Regions from separate parts of the Nonomuraea sp. NPDC054003 genome, predicted to be linked through region 3. Evidence: predicted binding sites of a transcription regulator. Region 3 holds the regulator's gene; each other region holds the start of a gene.

Region 1 (5,377 bases), on a different contig from region 3:
CTTCAGGCGAAGGCCAACCACCGATCCCACCACTCGTCGCCGGAGAAGACCGCTTCCTCGAAACCCCCTGATCAGTCAACCCATCGCCTCGCCGGAAAACCGAACCGGCCCGCTCCCCGCCCGAGCGCCCACCGCCGACCCGTCTTTCAGCAGCAGCACCGCCACCGGCCCGTTCCCCAGACGAAGCACCATCAGCCCGCACCCGATCGAAAGCATCATCGGCCCTTACCGGGTTGTAAGGACCATCGACCCGCACCACATCGGAAGAGCCGTCAGACGGTTCCTCACCGGAGGCATCATCACCCCAAGCCTCGCTTAAAGGACCGTCAGACCGTTCCTCACCTGAACCACCATCGGCCCGCACCCCGCTGAAAGCACCATCGCCCCGAGCCTCGCTGAAAGGACCGTCAGACTCCCCGCGGGCAACACCATCGTCCCGAGCCTCACTGGAAGGACCGTCAGAATCCGCGCCCGAATCACCATCGGCCCGAGCCCCACTAGTAAGTCCGTCACCCGGCTCCGCTGCGGAAGATCCGCTGACGGCTCCCGATGTGAAGCCAGGCACGGAAAGAGCCTCCTGGGAGACCACCCGCCCCTCTATCGGCTGAGCCTCCAGAGAGCCCCCTTCGGACACTAGAGACTCACGCCGCGCCTCCGAGGACGGTCCCTCGTCAACCCCCTCCGACGTGAAGGATCCATCCACAGGTCGCCCCGCCGTATCCGGATCCCGCCGGAACTCCTCCGGGGACAACCCCATGGGCGCCTGCCCGCGGACAGCTTCAGACCGCCCCACTCCGCGCCTCTCCACGGACAGCTCTTCACCAACCTGCCCCCGTACGAAGAAGTTTCCCCCAGGCTGCCGCGAAGCGTCCCGATCGTCCCGTCGCTCTTCCAGGGACGCCTCCCGCTCCCGTACGGAGAAGCCACCCGCCGCTCGATCCGCCCGCCCCTCCAGGGACAGCTCTTCACCAACCCGTCCCCGTACGGAGGAGTTGCCCTCAGACTGCCCCGCAGCGGCCGGATCGTCCCGTGGCGCCTCCGGGGAAGCCTCCTCGGAGGCCCGCTCCCGTACGGAGAAGCCACCCGCCGCTCGACCTGCCCGCCCCTCCAGGGACAGATCGTCACCAACCTGCCCCCGCACGGAGGAGTTGCCCGCAGACCACCCCGCAGCGGCCTGTCGCCCCTCCTGGGACACCTCCTCAGCGGCCCGCTCCCGCACGGAGAAACCACCAGCCGCCCGCCCCTCCAGGGACAGCTCTTCACCGGCCCGCTTCCCGGATTCACCCTCAGCAGGGGTCGGATCGCCCCAGAAGGGGTGGCTTTGCTGGGGTTCGCCCGCGGGCCGTGTCCACCAGGTGTCTTCAGGCGGCGGCTGCTCCCCCGGGGCGCGGCCGCCGAAGAAAGGGTGGCGCCCGCCGGGTGGGGCGCCCTCGGATGAGGAGCGCCGGGGTTTGCGGCGGGATGAGGCCGGGGCGCCCCGGTCGTGGGGCGCCGGATCCGTGTCACTCATGCGCCGACCGATCAGACGTCACCAGGCTTCGGCGTGGACTTGGAGCCGCGGCCGGACGCGGCGGGCGCCTTGGCGGGCGCGGGAGGCGCGGGGGCCTCGGCGGGCTCGTCGAGGCGCGGGCCCACGCCCAGCTTGTCCTTGATCTTCTTCTCGATCTCGTTGGCCATGTCGGGGTGGTTGCGCAGGAAGTTGCGCGCGTTCTCCTTGCCCTGGCCGAGCTGGTCGCCCTCGTAGGTGTACCAGGCGCCGGACTTGCGGACGAAGCCGTGCTCGACGCCCATGTCGATGAGGCCGCCCTCGCGGGAGACGCCCACCCCGTAGAGGATGTCGAAGTCGGCCACCCGGAAGGGCGGGGCCATCTTGTTCTTGACCACCTTGACGCGGGTCCGGTTGCCGACCGCTTCGGTGCCGTCCTTGAGGGTCTCGATGCGGCGGATGTCGAGGCGGACCGAGGCGTAGAACTTGAGCGCCTTGCCACCGGTCGTGGTCTCGGGGCTGCCGAACATCACGCCGATCTTCTCGCGGAGCTGGTTGATGAAGATGGCGGTGGTGCCGGTGCTGCTGAGCGCGCCCGCGACCTTGCGCAGGGCCTGGGACATCAGGCGGGCCTGGAGACCGACGTGGCTGTCGCCCATCTCGCCCTCGATCTCGGCCTTGGGCACCAGGGCGGCCACCGAGTCGATGACGATGATGTCGACGGCGCCGGACCTGATCAGCATGTCGGCGATCTCCAGCGCCTGCTCGCCGGTGTCGGGCTGGGAGACCAGCAGGGCGTCGGTGTCGACGCCGAGCTTCTTGGCGTATTCGGGGTCGAGGGCGTGCTCGGCGTCGATGAACGCCGCGATGCCGCCGGCCCGCTGCGCGTTGGCCACCGCGTGCAGCGCGATGGTGGTCTTGCCGGAGGACTCCGGACCGTAGATCTCGACGATCCTGCCGCGCGGCAGGCCGCCGATGCCGAGCGCGACGTCGAGGGAGATCGACCCGGTCGGGATCACCTCGATGGGGGCTCGGGCGTCATCGCCGAGGCGCATGACGGAACCCTTGCCGAACTGCCGCTCGATCTGGGCGAGGGCGGTCTCGAGGGCCTTCTCGCGGTCGTTGATAGCCATGGGAGCTCCCTCTTGAGGGTCGTGGTCGGAATCAGTCGAGTGAAAGCTACGGTCTGCCACCGACATTTTCCCGGAAGCGGTCGTGGAAGACGTGGCCCGGCGAGCCCATCGTAGCCGAACGGCTGTTCGATCACACGCACGTCCGCGAGGAAGTCCGCCCGCGCCCGGATGCGTTCCCGCAGCCTGGGGAGACTCCTGGGAAGAGGGCAGGAGGTGACCACGTGGCGAGCTCGTACACCAGCGAACGGCGCACTCATCTGCAGGGCCTCGCCGAGGTGCTCCCTCGCCACGGGCTGGTGAGCCGGATGGTGGGCGAGGAGGAGCCGCTGTTGTGGGTGTGGCATCCGCACACGAGCAGGCAGACCCTGGTCTTCGCCACGCCGTCGGAGCGGGGCTGGCTGTTTCTCTGGGCGCCCGGCGGCACGGGCGGTGCCGACGACCTCGATCGCACGGCGCGCGCTCTGAGGGAGACGCTGGGCTCAGCGTAGCCGGGGGGAGACGTCCTCGACCTGGCAGACGGCCCGCCAGACGGTCTTGGCGCTCTCGCCGTCGGCCAGCGCCTGCACCACGGTGCGCCCGCCGAGCGGCGCGATCACGTAATCACGCGCCCACGACTCGGCGTAGGTGTCGCCGAAGTGCAGGCGCATCCTTCTCCAGAACTCAGTCAGGCGCATCACTCAAGTATGGATCGGCCCCGGGAGTGGGTAGGACGCAACGGGAACGTGAACGACCTGCGTATCACCCGCCTTCGAACCACGGCATCGGCATGTGCCGGAGACCCGGAAGGGAGGAAGCGCGGATCCCCCCGTCGGCTGAGGCAGGCGGTCCCCCTCCGCGCGACTCTGATGGCGAAGACCGCGAAACCCTCACCCCCCAAGTCAGCCAAGGCCAAGGCCAACAGGACGAAGCGCCGCCACTTACTGTCCTTGCGGCGCGAGGCCGTACGGAAGGAGAAGGCAGAGAGGTCCGAGCGGCATGCCGGGATCCGGCAGGAGCCGCGGGCGGGCCGTCCGCGCACGCGCCGCGCGTCGCGGCGCTAGGTCACGGCGTCACAGCACGCGCGCGCCGTACATCTCACCGAGATGGTCGGCGAGCAGCTCCAGCCGGGCGCCGTCGGGGTCCTTGAAGTAGATGGAGGCGCCGCTCTCGATCTGGTGCGGCACGCCGGCCATCTCCAGCTTCCCGCGCAGCCGCTCCCAGGTGGCGGGGTCGACGGAGATCGCGATGTGGTGGAGGCCGCCGAGCACCTCCTGGTAAGGGCCGAGGTCGAGGCCGGGGAGGTCGAAGAAGGCCAGCAGGTTGCCGTTGCCGAGGTCGAAGAAGAAGTGGCTCGAGCCCTTGTAGTCGCGGTTCTCGAAGATCTCCGTCAGCGGGAACTCCAGCAGCTCCTGGTAGAACTTGACGGTGCGTTCCACGTCCGACGACAACAGGGCGATGTGGTGCAGGCCGCGCGCGCTGGACGAGGGCCGGTGCGCTAAGAGGTAGCGCCGCCTGATCTCCTCGCGGCGGGCCTCGACGGCCGCGTGGTCGATGGTCACGGTCGGTGTATGTCCGCCCGCGCGCCCGCTCAATCACGCGGCGCGGCCGCAATGCGTTTTCTGTCGGTGGCGCGAGGCAGTATGTGCAGGTGAGCTCGCTCGACCGCTTCAGCAAGGTGACCAGCAGCTGGTTCTCCGGGGCCTTCGCCGCGCCCACCGCCGCCCAGGAGGGCGCGTGGGAGTCGATCGCCCGCGGTGACAACACGCTGGTCGTGGCGCCGACCGGGTCCGGCAAGACGCTGGCGGCCTTCCTGTGGTCGCTCGACCGGCTGGCGGCCGAGCCGCCCGCGAAGGGCACGCGGGTGGTGTACGTGTCGCCGCTGAAGGCGCTGGCCGTCGACGTCGAGCGAAACCTGCGCGCTCCGCTGGCGGGGCTGAAGCAGACGGCGCGGCGGCTGGGGCTGCCGGTGCCGGAGATCTCGGTGGCGATCCGTTCCGGCGACACCCCCGCCGAGGACCGCAGGCGGTTCGCCGCCAAGCCGTCCGACATCCTCATCACCACGCCCGAGTCGCTGTTCCTGCTGCTGACCAGCCAGGCGCGGGAGGCGCTGCGCGGCGTGGAGACGGTGATCGTCGACGAGGTGCACGCGGTGGCCGCGACCAAGCGGGGCGCCCACCTGGCGCTGACGCTGGAGCGGCTCGACGCGCTGCTGGAGCGGCCCGCCCAGCGGATCGGCCTGTCGGCGACGGTGCGGCCGGTGAGCGAGGTCGCGGCGTTCCTCGGCGGTCCGCGCGCGGCGACGGTGGTGCAGCCACCGGCCGACAAGCGCATCGAGGTCGAGGTGGTCGTCCCGGTCGAGGACATGACCGAGGTGGAGGCGGGCCCGTCCCCCGCCGAGGCGGAGGAGTTCGCGCCCGACCCGGCCACCCGGTCGATCTGGCCGCATGTCGAAGACCGGCTGTTCGACCTGATCGCCGCCCATGACTCGACCATCGTGTTCGCCAACTCGCGGCGGCTGGCCGAGCGGCTCTGCACCCGTCTCAACGAGCTGGCGCTCGCCCGCAGCGGGGGCGAGGTCGACCTGTCGGCGTGGGACCGCCCGCCGGCCGAGATGATGGCGCAGGCCGGGGCGAGCAAGGGCGTCGGCCCGGAGGTCGTGCGCGCCCATCACGGCTCCGTCTCCAAGCAGGAGCGGGCGCAGATCGAGGAGGCGCTCAAGTCGGGGCGGCTGCCCGCCGTGGTCGCCACCTCCAGCCTGGAGCTGGGCATCGACATGGGC
Region 2 (5,377 bases), on a different contig from region 3:
ACCGATAGCCGGACTCCAACTGCCCCTTCACGGCCCAGCGGACCTTGTTCCTGCCCAGGTCCACGAACCAGTGACCAGCAGTGATCTTGTACGTGCACACGACGGGCTCCGCCGCCGGCGCGGCGCCCGGGAACACCGCTCCGGCCACCAGGACGGCGGCCGCCGCAGCGGTGGCGAACCCGGCTCTGCGCTTTCCCATGCTGTCTCCCTGCTCATGACCGCCGACGCTTCCGGCGGCGCGGCTCCCCTTTCGAAGCCGACACGGTAACCAGGGCCGCCCTCGTCACAGCTTCGCCGCGACATCGGCTCGACGCCGGCGCAGAGCAGAATGAGGCACCACATGCCTCTGACCTCGGGGAGCGCCTGACAGGAGCCGCCCATCTGGGGTGTCTTCATCGGGCTTGCCCGGGCTCAAGCGTCGACCCACGAGCGTCGCGACGCGGGGACGCCTCACGGGCGTCGGCTCACGGGCGTCGGTAGGCGTCAGCTCACGTGCGCGGCTCGCAGGCAGACGGCAGGCGCTACCCCCTCAACACGCGCGCTACGACCGCCCTCGTCCGCCCCTACGGGATGCGCCGGGTCGTCCGGACGGCGGAGGAGGCGGGTTTCGCCGCCATCGGGTGTATCGAGCAGCTCGCGTGCGCAGCGCAGGGCCCCGGGGCGTTCCAGCTCAACGGGCGTCCGCGGGACGCAGACTGCGGGCGTCTGCGGGACGCGGGACTGCGGGCTCGGGACCCACAGCAGGCCGGCTCTGGCTCGGCAAGGCGAGCAACGTGCCGGAAAGAGCGGCGGACATCCCACCGGCGCGGTGACCGCCGGAACGGCCGGCGCCTGGCCCCGTTACGTCTCCTCCTGCGAGGGCGTGGACGGCAGGGAGACCGGGGCGCTCGTAGGGGGTGGGTGGGATGTCAACCCGCCAGGGGCACGTCCACGGGGAGCTGGGGCTGGGAAGGGACGCCCAGGATGTCCTCGACCGTGCAGACGAAGGTCTCGGCCTCCGCCAGGAGCTCGTCGGCGTCCGCGGCGCTGACGCCGCGCACCAGGCCGGCCTCGGCGGCGGCCCGCTTGGCCGCGCTGGCCGCGAAGTAGGCCGCCCACTCGGCGAGCGACGGCTCGGTCTCGGGCAGCAGCTCCCATGCGCTGCGCAGGCGGCGCCTGCGACCCTGGGTGGGCTGCGGGCGGGCGGCCAGGATCGCCGCGGCGGCGCGCAGGGCGGCCAGGTGGGCCGACACGTAGCGCGATGCCGGGGAGCGAGCCGTCGCCGCCTCCGCCAGGCAGGAACGTGAATCCGTCAGGTGAGCCCGAACCGCAGGCGATAGCCGGGGCCCGGGCGTTTCTCTGGGCCGTGGTGCCATGTCGTTCGCCTCCTAGAGTCGTGGCGACTCCCGGCGTGTCCGCCGTTGAGGTCAACGATCGCAGACCCCACCGACATTTCCGCCGGGCCGGCCGGACGAGGAGCTTCCCCTCTCCCCGTCCGGCCAGGACGCGCCCACTCGTCTCCGCCGACGACGAGGACGCGCCCTTCGCCCTCGGAGCCTGACCGCGGGTCCGCGCTGGGGGAGCGCATGGCCCGCGACCAGGTCCTTCCGACGTGAGCCGCGAGCCTCACGTCACATGGTCGAACATAATTTCGATCACGCGCGGTGTCAACTGCTTCCACGAACACAGGTTCGATGACCATGACGGTGTCACCGGCGGGCTGCAACGCCGCTCACCTCACCTGCGAACGCCCCTGAACCCCCGCCCCTCCGGCGAATCCGAGGCTTCCGACCCGACGCCGCTCCTGGCCACGGACGGCATGCCACGGACACTCTCAGGAAAGCTGACGCTCTTATGAGCGTCCCCGTGGAGACGACGTGCTCCAGGGAGTGCCGACACTCACCGAGCGCCTCGGGGAGACGACATGCCACAGGGCGTTCTCAAGGGAACTCCGAGACCTGCACTACGGAGACGGCGAGATGTTCGGGCAGGTGTACGAGGTGGACGGGGTCGTGCTTTCGGAACGGGAGGAGTCGGCTCAGCGCCGTTTCGCGAGCGGAGAGAGGCCGCTCTGGCGGCGTTCCCGAGATCGCGGGTCGTGGTTACGATGGCGGGATGGGGCCCATCCTGATCAACGCCATTCTCACCGCTCCTGCCCTGGCGCTCCTCCTCATCCCCTTCCATGACGAATCCGGTGCCGTCGACAGCCGCAACGGCCTGGCCGGGTTGCGCACTCGGGAGACGCTCGCCTCATGCGAGGCATGGGACGCGGCGCACACCTGGGCCAAGGTCCCGATGCGCATGCTGGCCGCCGCCATGGCGGGGGTGCTGGTGGTGTCAGCCGCCGCCGAGCTGGCGGTCGGGCTGCCGGAGGGTGTCCAGGTGGCCACGATCCTGGCGCAGGCCGGGCTGCTCATAGGCGGCCTGTGCCTGATCGGCTGGCGCGCTCACCGCGTGGCCGCACGCGTGAACCGCGAACTCGCAGGCCGGCCCGCATGAGCGGCCGAGCCGGCACAGCCCCGGCACTCCTCCCACAACGACTCCCCGGCCCCTCAGAACACCGCCTCGGCCAGGCGCAAGGCGGTCGCGGACGACGGAAGACCGTCGAGGCCGGAACGCGGGAGGGCGGTGGGTCGTTCGGGTGGGTGGCGCGGCCCGTGGCGTTGGTCGCCGGGGCGGCCGCCGCCGTCGGGTTCGCGTGGGAGGCGCAACTGCCGCTGGGCGAAGACGTCCTGCACGTGGGCGGCCCGGTCGTCCTGCGGGGCCTGCGGCAGAAGCTGGCGCGGCTGGTGTACGACGGCCGGTACGGGGTGAACACGGCGGATTTCGCCGACCTGAGCGAGTTCGGTCTCGATCACCCGGAACGGGTCTACTACTCCCCCGCCCACTGGGGCACGCTGCGCCGGGCGCTGCCCGTGAGCGACGTGAGCGAGCACGACGTGTTCCTCGATCTCGGCGCGGGCAAGGGCCGGATGGCGCTGGAGGCCGCCAGCCGCTACCCGTTCGGGCGGGTGATCGGGGTGGAGCTGTCGCCCGAGCTGACGGAGATCGCGCGGTCCAACCTGGCCGGCACGCGGCTGCGGCTGCGTGCCGGCGGTGTCGAGTTCGTGCACTCGGACGTGCTGGAGTACGACATCCCGGACGACGTCAGCGTGGTGTTCCTGAACAACCCGTTCCGCGGGCGGATCTTCGCCGCCGCCGTGGACCGGCTGATCGCCTCCGCCGACCGCAGCCCGCGCCCCGTCACCGTCGTCTACTTCAACCCCGTCGAGGAGGCCTGCCTGCTCGGCACGGGCCGTTTCCGCCACGTGCGGACGGTGCGGCGCGGGACGGGCGACGGCGTGTTCGGCACGACCCGCGTCTACGCTCTCAGACAGCCTTGAGCGCGCCCGAAGGGCACAGCGTCACGGCTCGCCGAGCCCCCTCCTCCAGCTCGGCGGGCGGCACGGGCTGCAGGAGCACGACCGTCCCGTCCTCCTCGCTCTGATCGAAAACCTCTGGCACGGTGAGCGCGCACATGCCCGCACCGATGCACACGTTCGTGTCGGCTTCTATCTTCATGAATCCCTGCTTACCAGGTGACGGGCAGCCGGTGCACGCCGTAGATGGCCATGTCCGCCCTGAGCGGCACCTCGTCGGCCGGCACCGCGAGCCGCAGGCCGGGGAAGCGGCGCAGGAGGGCCGCGAACCCGATCCGCATCTCCGCGCGGGCGAGCTGCTGGCCGAGGCACTGGTGGATGCCGTGGCCGAACCCGAGGTGGCCGGTCGCGGGCCGGGTGACGTCGAGCCGGTCGCCGCCGGGGAACCGGGACGGGTCGCGGTTGATCACCGGCAGGTGCAGGGTGACCGACTCGCCTTTCCTGATGAGGTGGCCGTCGATCTCGACGTCTTCCAGGGCGGTCCTGACCGGGCCGACGTGGATGATCGTGAGGTGGCGCATCAGTTCCTCGACGGCGTTGCCGATCAGCGACGGGTCGTCGCGCAGCGCGGCGAGCTGGGCGGGGTCGGCGAGCAGCGCGTAGGTGCCGAGACCGAGCATGTTGGCGGTGGTCTCGTGCCCGGCGACCAGGAGCAGGAACGCGACGCCGGTGAGCTCGTCGTCGCTCAGCTCGCCGCCTTCGATGAGGCCGCTGAGCAGGTCCTCCCCCGGGTGCTCACGCTTGCGCGAGACGAGCCCGTACAGGTAGGTGAAGACGCGGCCGATGGCCGCGAGGGCGTCGGAGGCCCGCGCGTCCAGGCTCACCAGGATCTTGGTGTCCTCCTGGAAGGCCGCCCGCTCCTCGTACGGGACGCCGAGCAGTTCGCAGATGACCAGTGAGGGGATGGGCAGCGCGAAGGCGTCGACGAGGTCGACCGGCCCGCCCGCGGCTTCCATCTCGTCAAGCCGGGCCTCGGTGATCTCCTCGATCCTGGCTTCGAGCTGCTTCATCCTGCGTACGGTGAACTGCCCGGTGAGCAGTTTGCGGTAGCGGGTGTGCTCGGGCGCGTCGGTGCGCAGGAAGAACCCGGGCGGGACCTCGAACTCCTGCGAGCGGATCTCCTCGGCGAGGTCGGCGCGCGACGCGAGGGGCGGGTGCGCCAGCTCGGGCCGGTTGCTGAAGCGCTGGTCGGCCAGCACCGCGCGGGCGGCCGCGTAGCCGGTCACGAGCCAGCCCTCGTGGCCGTCGGCGTACCTCATCCGGTGCACGTCGCCGCGCTCGCGCAGCCTCGCGTACGTCTCGGGCGGGTCGAACGGGCGTTCCCGCCGCGTGGTCAGGGTCAGGTCGGTCATGGCTGCCTCCTTCTCCAGGACGCCACCAAGAAAACCTCATTGAATGCAATTTTGCAATGTGTGCAGCAGAGGTATCCTTACGCGCATGACCGGGCTACGGGAGCGCAAGAAGCAGCGCACGCGCCGGGCGCTGGTGACCGCCGCGCTCCGGTCGTTCCAGGAGAAGGGGTTCGAGGAGACGACGATCGCCGAGATCGCCGCCGGGGCCGAGGTGTCGGCGCGCACCTTCTTCAGCTACTTCGCCAGCAAGGAAGACGTGATCTTCTATGACGGCCCGGAGCGGATGCGCTACGTCCTCGACCTGGTGGCCGGGCGCCGGCCCGGCGAGCCGGTGGCCGAGCTGCTGGTGCGGGTGATCCGGGCGAGCCTGGAATGGGCCGTCGACCCCGGCAACTTCGACCTGGCGGAGGCCGCGGCCCGCATGGAGCTCATGCTGACCGTGCCCTCGCTGCAGGCACGCGCCCTGCATGTGCTGTTCGAGCAGCAGCTCCAGCTCGCCGAGGCGGTGGAGCGGGCGTACGAGGGCGAGCTCGGCGCGCTGGAGGCGGCCGCGATGGTGGGTTCGCTGGTCGGCGCGGTCAAGCTGACCGCCGTGATGAGCCTGACCAGGGGCGACTCGCAGGAACA
Region 3 (5,377 bases):
GCTCACCAGCGCGTCGTACGGCTGGCAGGCGCTCACCTGCTGGGGCGACTGGGTGCCGACGTTGAACCAGACCGGGGAGTTGAAGGCGAAGATCTGGTGGACCAGGGCGTACTTCAGCTCGTGGTCGAAGATCTCGGCGTCCTCGTCACTGGCGAAGTAGCCGTGGTCCAGGCCGGTCCGCGTGTAGACGCCGACGACCCGGTCGACGAGCTGCTTCAGGCTGTGCTCGCGCTGGGGTGTGCCGACCGCGCCGCGGAAGTATTTGGTGGTCACGATGTTGGTCGCGTTGATCGACCAGAAGTCGGGGAACTCGACGCCCCGCTGCTCGAAGTTGACCGAGCCGTCGCGCCAGTTGGTCATGACGACGTCGCGGCGCTCCCACGCGATCTCGTCGTACGGGTGCACGCCGGGCGTGGTGAAGATCCGCTTCATCTTCAGACCCTTGCGGGGACGCTTGCCTCCGCGCGCCACTGATCCGCTGGACGTCTCCGTCATGACTCCCCCTTCTCCGCCTTCAACTGTTTGATCTCGGCCTCGAAGTCCGCCAGGCTCTCGAAACCGCGGTAAACCGATGCGAACCGCAGGTAGGCCACCTCGTCGAGCTCGCGCAGCGGCCCGAGGATCGCCAGCCCCACTTCGTTGGAGGCGATCTCGGCCGCGCCCTTGGCCCTGATGGCCTCCTCCACCCTCTGCCCCAGCTGCGCCAGTGAGTCCTCGCTGACCGGTCTGCCCTGGCAGGCTCGCCGCACGCCCGCGACGACCTTGTCACGCGAGAACGGCTCGGTGACTCCGCTGCGCTTGCTGACCATGAGGAGCACGGTCTCCTGGGTGGTGAATCGCCGCCCGCATTCGGGGCAGGTGCGCCTGCGCCTGATCGCCGCGCCGTCCTCTGTGGAGCGGCTGTCGATGACCCTGGTGTCGGGGTGGCGGCAGAACGGACAATGCACGCTTACGCCTCCTCGCTTCAGGGGTCACCACAGGCACGGCATCCGCCTCTGGGGACGCTCGCGCACGCACCGGAGCTTCTGTCTGGTGCGGTCGCCGAAACACAAGGTGTGGTGAACTACATCGGTGTAACTACTAGATGTTGTGGTCCAACCGTAGAAGCGCGCGACCATGAACGCAAGTTGGCCGGGCCCGCCCGGCCGAAGTCGCTGATCAGCCCCCGCGTCCCCGCCCCGCCTCGGCGTGTCGTCCGGGACGTGTCACTTTTGTTGGTACGCGTCACGTACGTGATGTTTGTTCACAGGAGGCTCGCGGGCATCGCACGGTCACCTATTGTCCCTGGTGTAAAGGGGTGCCGACGCCATCGGGGCCGTGGAAGCGGGTGCCCGCCCATCTGGGCGGACTCGTCAGCCTGTCGCACCGCTTGGCCTCGTCCGCGACGGCGCCTAGGTCCTCGCCGGGGTGGACGCCGGCGCCGCTCAGGTTGTCGACTTCACGCACCTGTGCCTACGACAGGCCGGCGACGCTCCTCAGGCTGTGGCCTTCACGCACCTGCGCCCACGGTAAGCCGGCGACGCTCCACAGGTTGCCGCCTTCACGCACCTGCGCCCACGACAGGCCGACGGCGCTTCTCGGGCTGGCGCCTTCACGCACCTGTGCCCACGGCGGGCCGGCGACGCTCCACAGGTTGTCACCTTCACGCACCTGCGCCCACGACAGGCCGACGGCGCCCGGCGAGCGCTCGACCACTGCGTGGCCGGCCGCCCTGGTGCCGAGCCAGAACCCGCCCAGCGACAGCAGCGCCATGACCAGCACCAGCACCGCCTGGCCGCGCCGCGTCAACCGCACCGGCGCGGTCTCGGCCGTGCTGCCCCGCAGCCTCTTCCCCGCCCGCGCACGCCGCCCACTGTCGGCCCCCGCGGAGCGGCCCACCCCGTCGGCCTGCGTGGTGCCGCCGGTCCTGCCGACCTGCGTGGCGCGGCCGGTCCTGTCAACCTGTGCGGCGCGACCGGCCCTATCGATCTGCGTAACGCGACCGGCCCTGTCGATCTGTGCGGCGCGACCGGCCCTGTCGATCCGCGCGAACCTCGGGAACCAGCCCATCCTTGGCCGGCCGAGCTGCGCTGGAGTCCCGGGCACGACGACGCGGCGACGCGCCCGCACCGCGTCCCCTTCAATCGCGCCGTCCCCCTTACGCGTCCGGCGCCTCGATTGCAGGTCCGCCGGGGCCCGCTCCCCCTGCGCTGCGCGCGCACTCCCCTTGGGTACCATCGACGCCCCGTCCCGCCGGAGCCCCCGCACTCGGGCCGGGGACACCGGCGACCGCTCAGCGCGACCGTCGCCGAGCCCGTCTTCGCCGGTGAGGCCGGAACGCCGCAGAGGGCCGTCGTCCGTCAGGCGCCTTTCCGGCGCACCCTGCCTCCGGCGCCGCTCCACGACCCGCCGCTCGCCCCCCGCCTGGCGCCCACCGTTGACGACCTGGCCGACTCCGGGCACGCGCTCACCCGCCGCCCGGCGCCCGCCATTGACGGCCGGACCGTCTCCGGGCGCTCGCTCTCCCGTCCGGACGGGCCTTCCGTTGACGACCTGACCGTCTCCGGGCGCTCGCCCTCTCGTCCGGACGGGCCTTCCGTTGACGGCCGGGCCGTCTCCCGGCACTCGCTTTCCCGTCCGAACGGGCCCGCCATTGACGACCTGACCGGCTCCGGGCGCGCGCTCGCCTGCCGCCCGGCGCCTGCCATTGACGGCCTGGCCAACTCCCGGCCCACGCTCTCCCCCTCGAACGGACCCGCCGTTCACGACCTGACCGGGTCCAGGCGCACACTCTTCCGTACGGACGGACCCGCCATTGACGACGCCTCCCGGCGCACGCTCGCCCGCCGCCTGGCGCCCGCCGTTGACGACCTGACCGGTTCCGGGCGCTCGCTCTCGGACGGACCCGCCGTTGACGACCTGACCGGTTCCGGGCGCTCGCTCTCGGACGGACCCGCCGTTGACGACCTGACCGGCTCCGGGCGCTCGCTCTCCCCCTCGGACGGGCCCGCCGTCGCTTCTCCCCCACCTGCCAGGGCCGGTGTCCGAGTCGGGGCGGGCTGGGGGGACGAGGTACAGGTGGGGGCGCTTGCCGTCGGCGGCCCATCGCGATCGGGGGCCCGCTCCGCCGTCGTTATTCCGCCTGGGCGCTTCGGGGCGAGGGTGGCGTCCCTGAGGGCTCCCCTCCTGGGTGGCGTCGACGATGAGGGTGAGGCGCTTGACGTGGTCGCCGGTCGGATCCGCCATCAGATCATCCCGTGGATGCGGCCCGTGGGTGAGCCCGCTGCGCGGTGGCTCCGTCTGGTCGTTCGCATGATGGACCTCCCGCCGTCGTGGCCCCCGGAAACGGCCGTAGAAAGATCGGCAAATCGAACACGGTGTCGATCGAACTCCCGTACGATGTTCTACACCACACTGCCGACATTTTCGAGGAAGACTCGAACAACTGTTTGAAGATGATCTTCAACAGAGATACGGTCGCTGTGTGCGACATCAGGACCACGGACCGGGAGCCTCGCCCGCGGGGCGGGTTGCCGGGCGAGGAGGAGAGGCATGAGCGAGCGGGATGACGCCAATGGGGTCAGTGACCTCGCGGTGCGAAGGCGTGACTCACTGGGGCTGACCCCCAGGCAACGCAAGATCCTCGAGGTGATCCGCGACTCGGTGCAGCAGCGCGGCTATCCGCCGTCCATGCGCGAGATCGGCGAAGCCGTCCAGTTGACCAGCACGTCCAGCGTGTCGCACCAGTTGACGGCTTTGCAGCGCAAGGGCTATCTGCGGCGTGACCCCCACCGCCCGCGCGCGCTCGAGGTGCGGCTGCCGGGTGAGCCGGTGCTGTGGGTCGACCCCGACACCGCCACCGACGACGCCCCCGTCAACAGGCCCACCGCCGCCTACGTCCCGCTGGTCGGCCGCATCGCCGCCGGTGGCCCGATTCTGGCCGAGGAGAGCGTCGAGGACGTCTTCGCGCTTCCCAAGCAGCTGGTCGGCGAGGGCACGCTCTTCCTCCTGCAGGTCACCGGTGACTCGATGATCGACGCCGCGATCGCCGACGGCGACTGGGTCGTGGTCCGCCAGCAGCCGGTCGCCGAGAGCGGCGACATCGTGGCCGCGATGATCGAGGGCGAGGCGACGGTCAAGACCTTCAAGCGCAAGGACGGCCACGTCTGGCTGGTGCCGCACAACGACAACTACGAACCCATCCCCGGCGACGAGGCCAGCGTCCTGGGCAAGGTCGTGGCGGTCCTGCGCCGCCTCTGACCACTCGCCGCGTGAGACGCGGTGCGGCCGTCCCGCACCGCGCTCCTCACCGGCTCTCGCCCACCAGCCCGCCGATGGTCGCCGTCCTCCTCTCCACGCGCGTCCTGTCCGGCGGGCGCCTCTCCGGCTGCCCGGGTTCCATGGTTCCGTCGCACACGGCGCGTCTCCGGGCAAGTGCACCTACCTCCACCCTTGTCCGGTAACCAGCCGCATTCCGGCGGTTGATCGCAGTCCATAATGTCGGCGGCATGGAGAAGATCGAGACGAGGCCGAGTGCCGGGCGGCGGCTGGCCGGGGCCGGCCTGTGGGTGCTCCAGGTGGTCATGGCCGGCATGCTGCTGATGGCGGCGATGGGCAAGTTCACCGGGGCTGAGCCGTCGGTGTCCACGTTCGAGGCGATCGGGTGGGGTGACTGGTTCCGCTACCTGGTCGCGGTGCTGGAGGTCGCGGTGGCGGTGTGCCTGCTGGCGCCCCCGGTGGCCGGAGCGGCCGCGCTGGCGGGCGCCGGGCTGATGGCCGGTGCGGTGCTGACCGAGGCGTTCGTGAGCGGCGGGCCTGTGGCGTTGCCGCTGGTCCTGCTCGTGATGAGCGGGGTGATCGCGTGGGGGCGGCGTGATCGTACGGACCGGCTGTGGCGGTCGCTGGCCGGCGGCTGATCCGTACGAAGGCCGACATTCCTAGAATGTCTGGGTGAGCGACACATTCGTGGGTGAAGCGTTCAAAGCACGCAACGACGGGCTCAAGTGGGCGAAGGCGGACCCGGGGGTCATCCCCGCGTGGGTGGCCGACATGGACCTGCCGTCCGCTCCCGAGGTGGTCGAGGCGCTGCGCCGCCGGGCGGAAGGCGACCTCGGCTATCCTTCGTGGCTCGACAGCCCCCAGAGCGGGCCGCTCGCCGAGGCGTTCGCGGAGCGGATGGCCGCCCGATACAGGTGGGAGCCCGATCCGGGCCTGGTCCGCTCCTACTCCGACATCAACCAGGCCCTGCAGGTGCTGCTGCACGTGTGGACGGCCCCGGGAGACGGGGTGGCGCTGCACACCCCGGCCTATCATCCGTTCCTCGGCACGCTGGAGACCATGGACCGGCCGCTGCGCCCCATCCGGCTCGTGCCGGACGGCGACTCGTGGCGCGCCGAGA

What was found. Region 3 encodes LexA, which represses DNA repair genes until DNA is damaged. Its sites were predicted from a motif close to TCGAACANNTGTTCGA; they were not measured.
Region 1: the regulator LexA is predicted to act here: its motif matches at 2,734-2,749, upstream of recA (recombinase RecA).
Region 2: the regulator LexA is predicted to act here: its motif matches at 1,619-1,634, upstream of ACZ6YG_RS05365 (SAV_6107 family HEPN domain-containing protein).

Annotation. Positions count from the first base shown of each region.
Region 1 covers NZ_JBVJKR010000003.1:212,567-217,943, reverse strand. Annotated here, with positions in the region: gene recA (recombinase RecA) at 1,522-2,619, opposite strand; gene ACZ6YG_RS08595 (hypothetical protein) at 2,841-3,107, shown strand; gene ACZ6YG_RS08590 (DUF3046 domain-containing protein) at 3,099-3,293, opposite strand; gene ACZ6YG_RS08585 (VOC family protein) at 3,669-4,157, opposite strand; gene ACZ6YG_RS08580 (ATP-dependent helicase) at 4,247-5,377, shown strand, end outside.
Region 2 covers NZ_JBVJKR010000002.1:244,422-249,798, reverse strand. Annotated here, with positions in the region: gene ACZ6YG_RS05370 (hypothetical protein) at 1-199, opposite strand, end outside; gene ACZ6YG_RS05365 (SAV_6107 family HEPN domain-containing protein) at 909-1,355, opposite strand; gene ACZ6YG_RS05360 (SdpI family protein) at 2,095-2,478, shown strand; gene ACZ6YG_RS05355 (class I SAM-dependent methyltransferase) at 2,637-3,362, shown strand; gene ACZ6YG_RS05350 (ferredoxin) at 3,349-3,540, opposite strand; gene ACZ6YG_RS05345 (cytochrome P450) at 3,551-4,750, opposite strand; gene ACZ6YG_RS05340 (TetR/AcrR family transcriptional regulator) at 4,836-5,377, shown strand, end outside.
Region 3 covers NZ_JBVJKR010000001.1:260,574-265,950, reverse strand. Annotated here, with positions in the region: gene ACZ6YG_RS01025 (vitamin B12-dependent ribonucleotide reductase) at 1-495, opposite strand, end outside; gene nrdR (transcriptional regulator NrdR) at 492-947, opposite strand; gene ACZ6YG_RS01015 (hypothetical protein) at 1,453-2,109, opposite strand; gene lexA (transcriptional repressor LexA) at 3,532-4,239, shown strand; gene ACZ6YG_RS01005 (DoxX family protein) at 4,488-4,895, shown strand; gene ACZ6YG_RS01000 (MalY/PatB family protein) at 4,930-5,377, shown strand, end outside.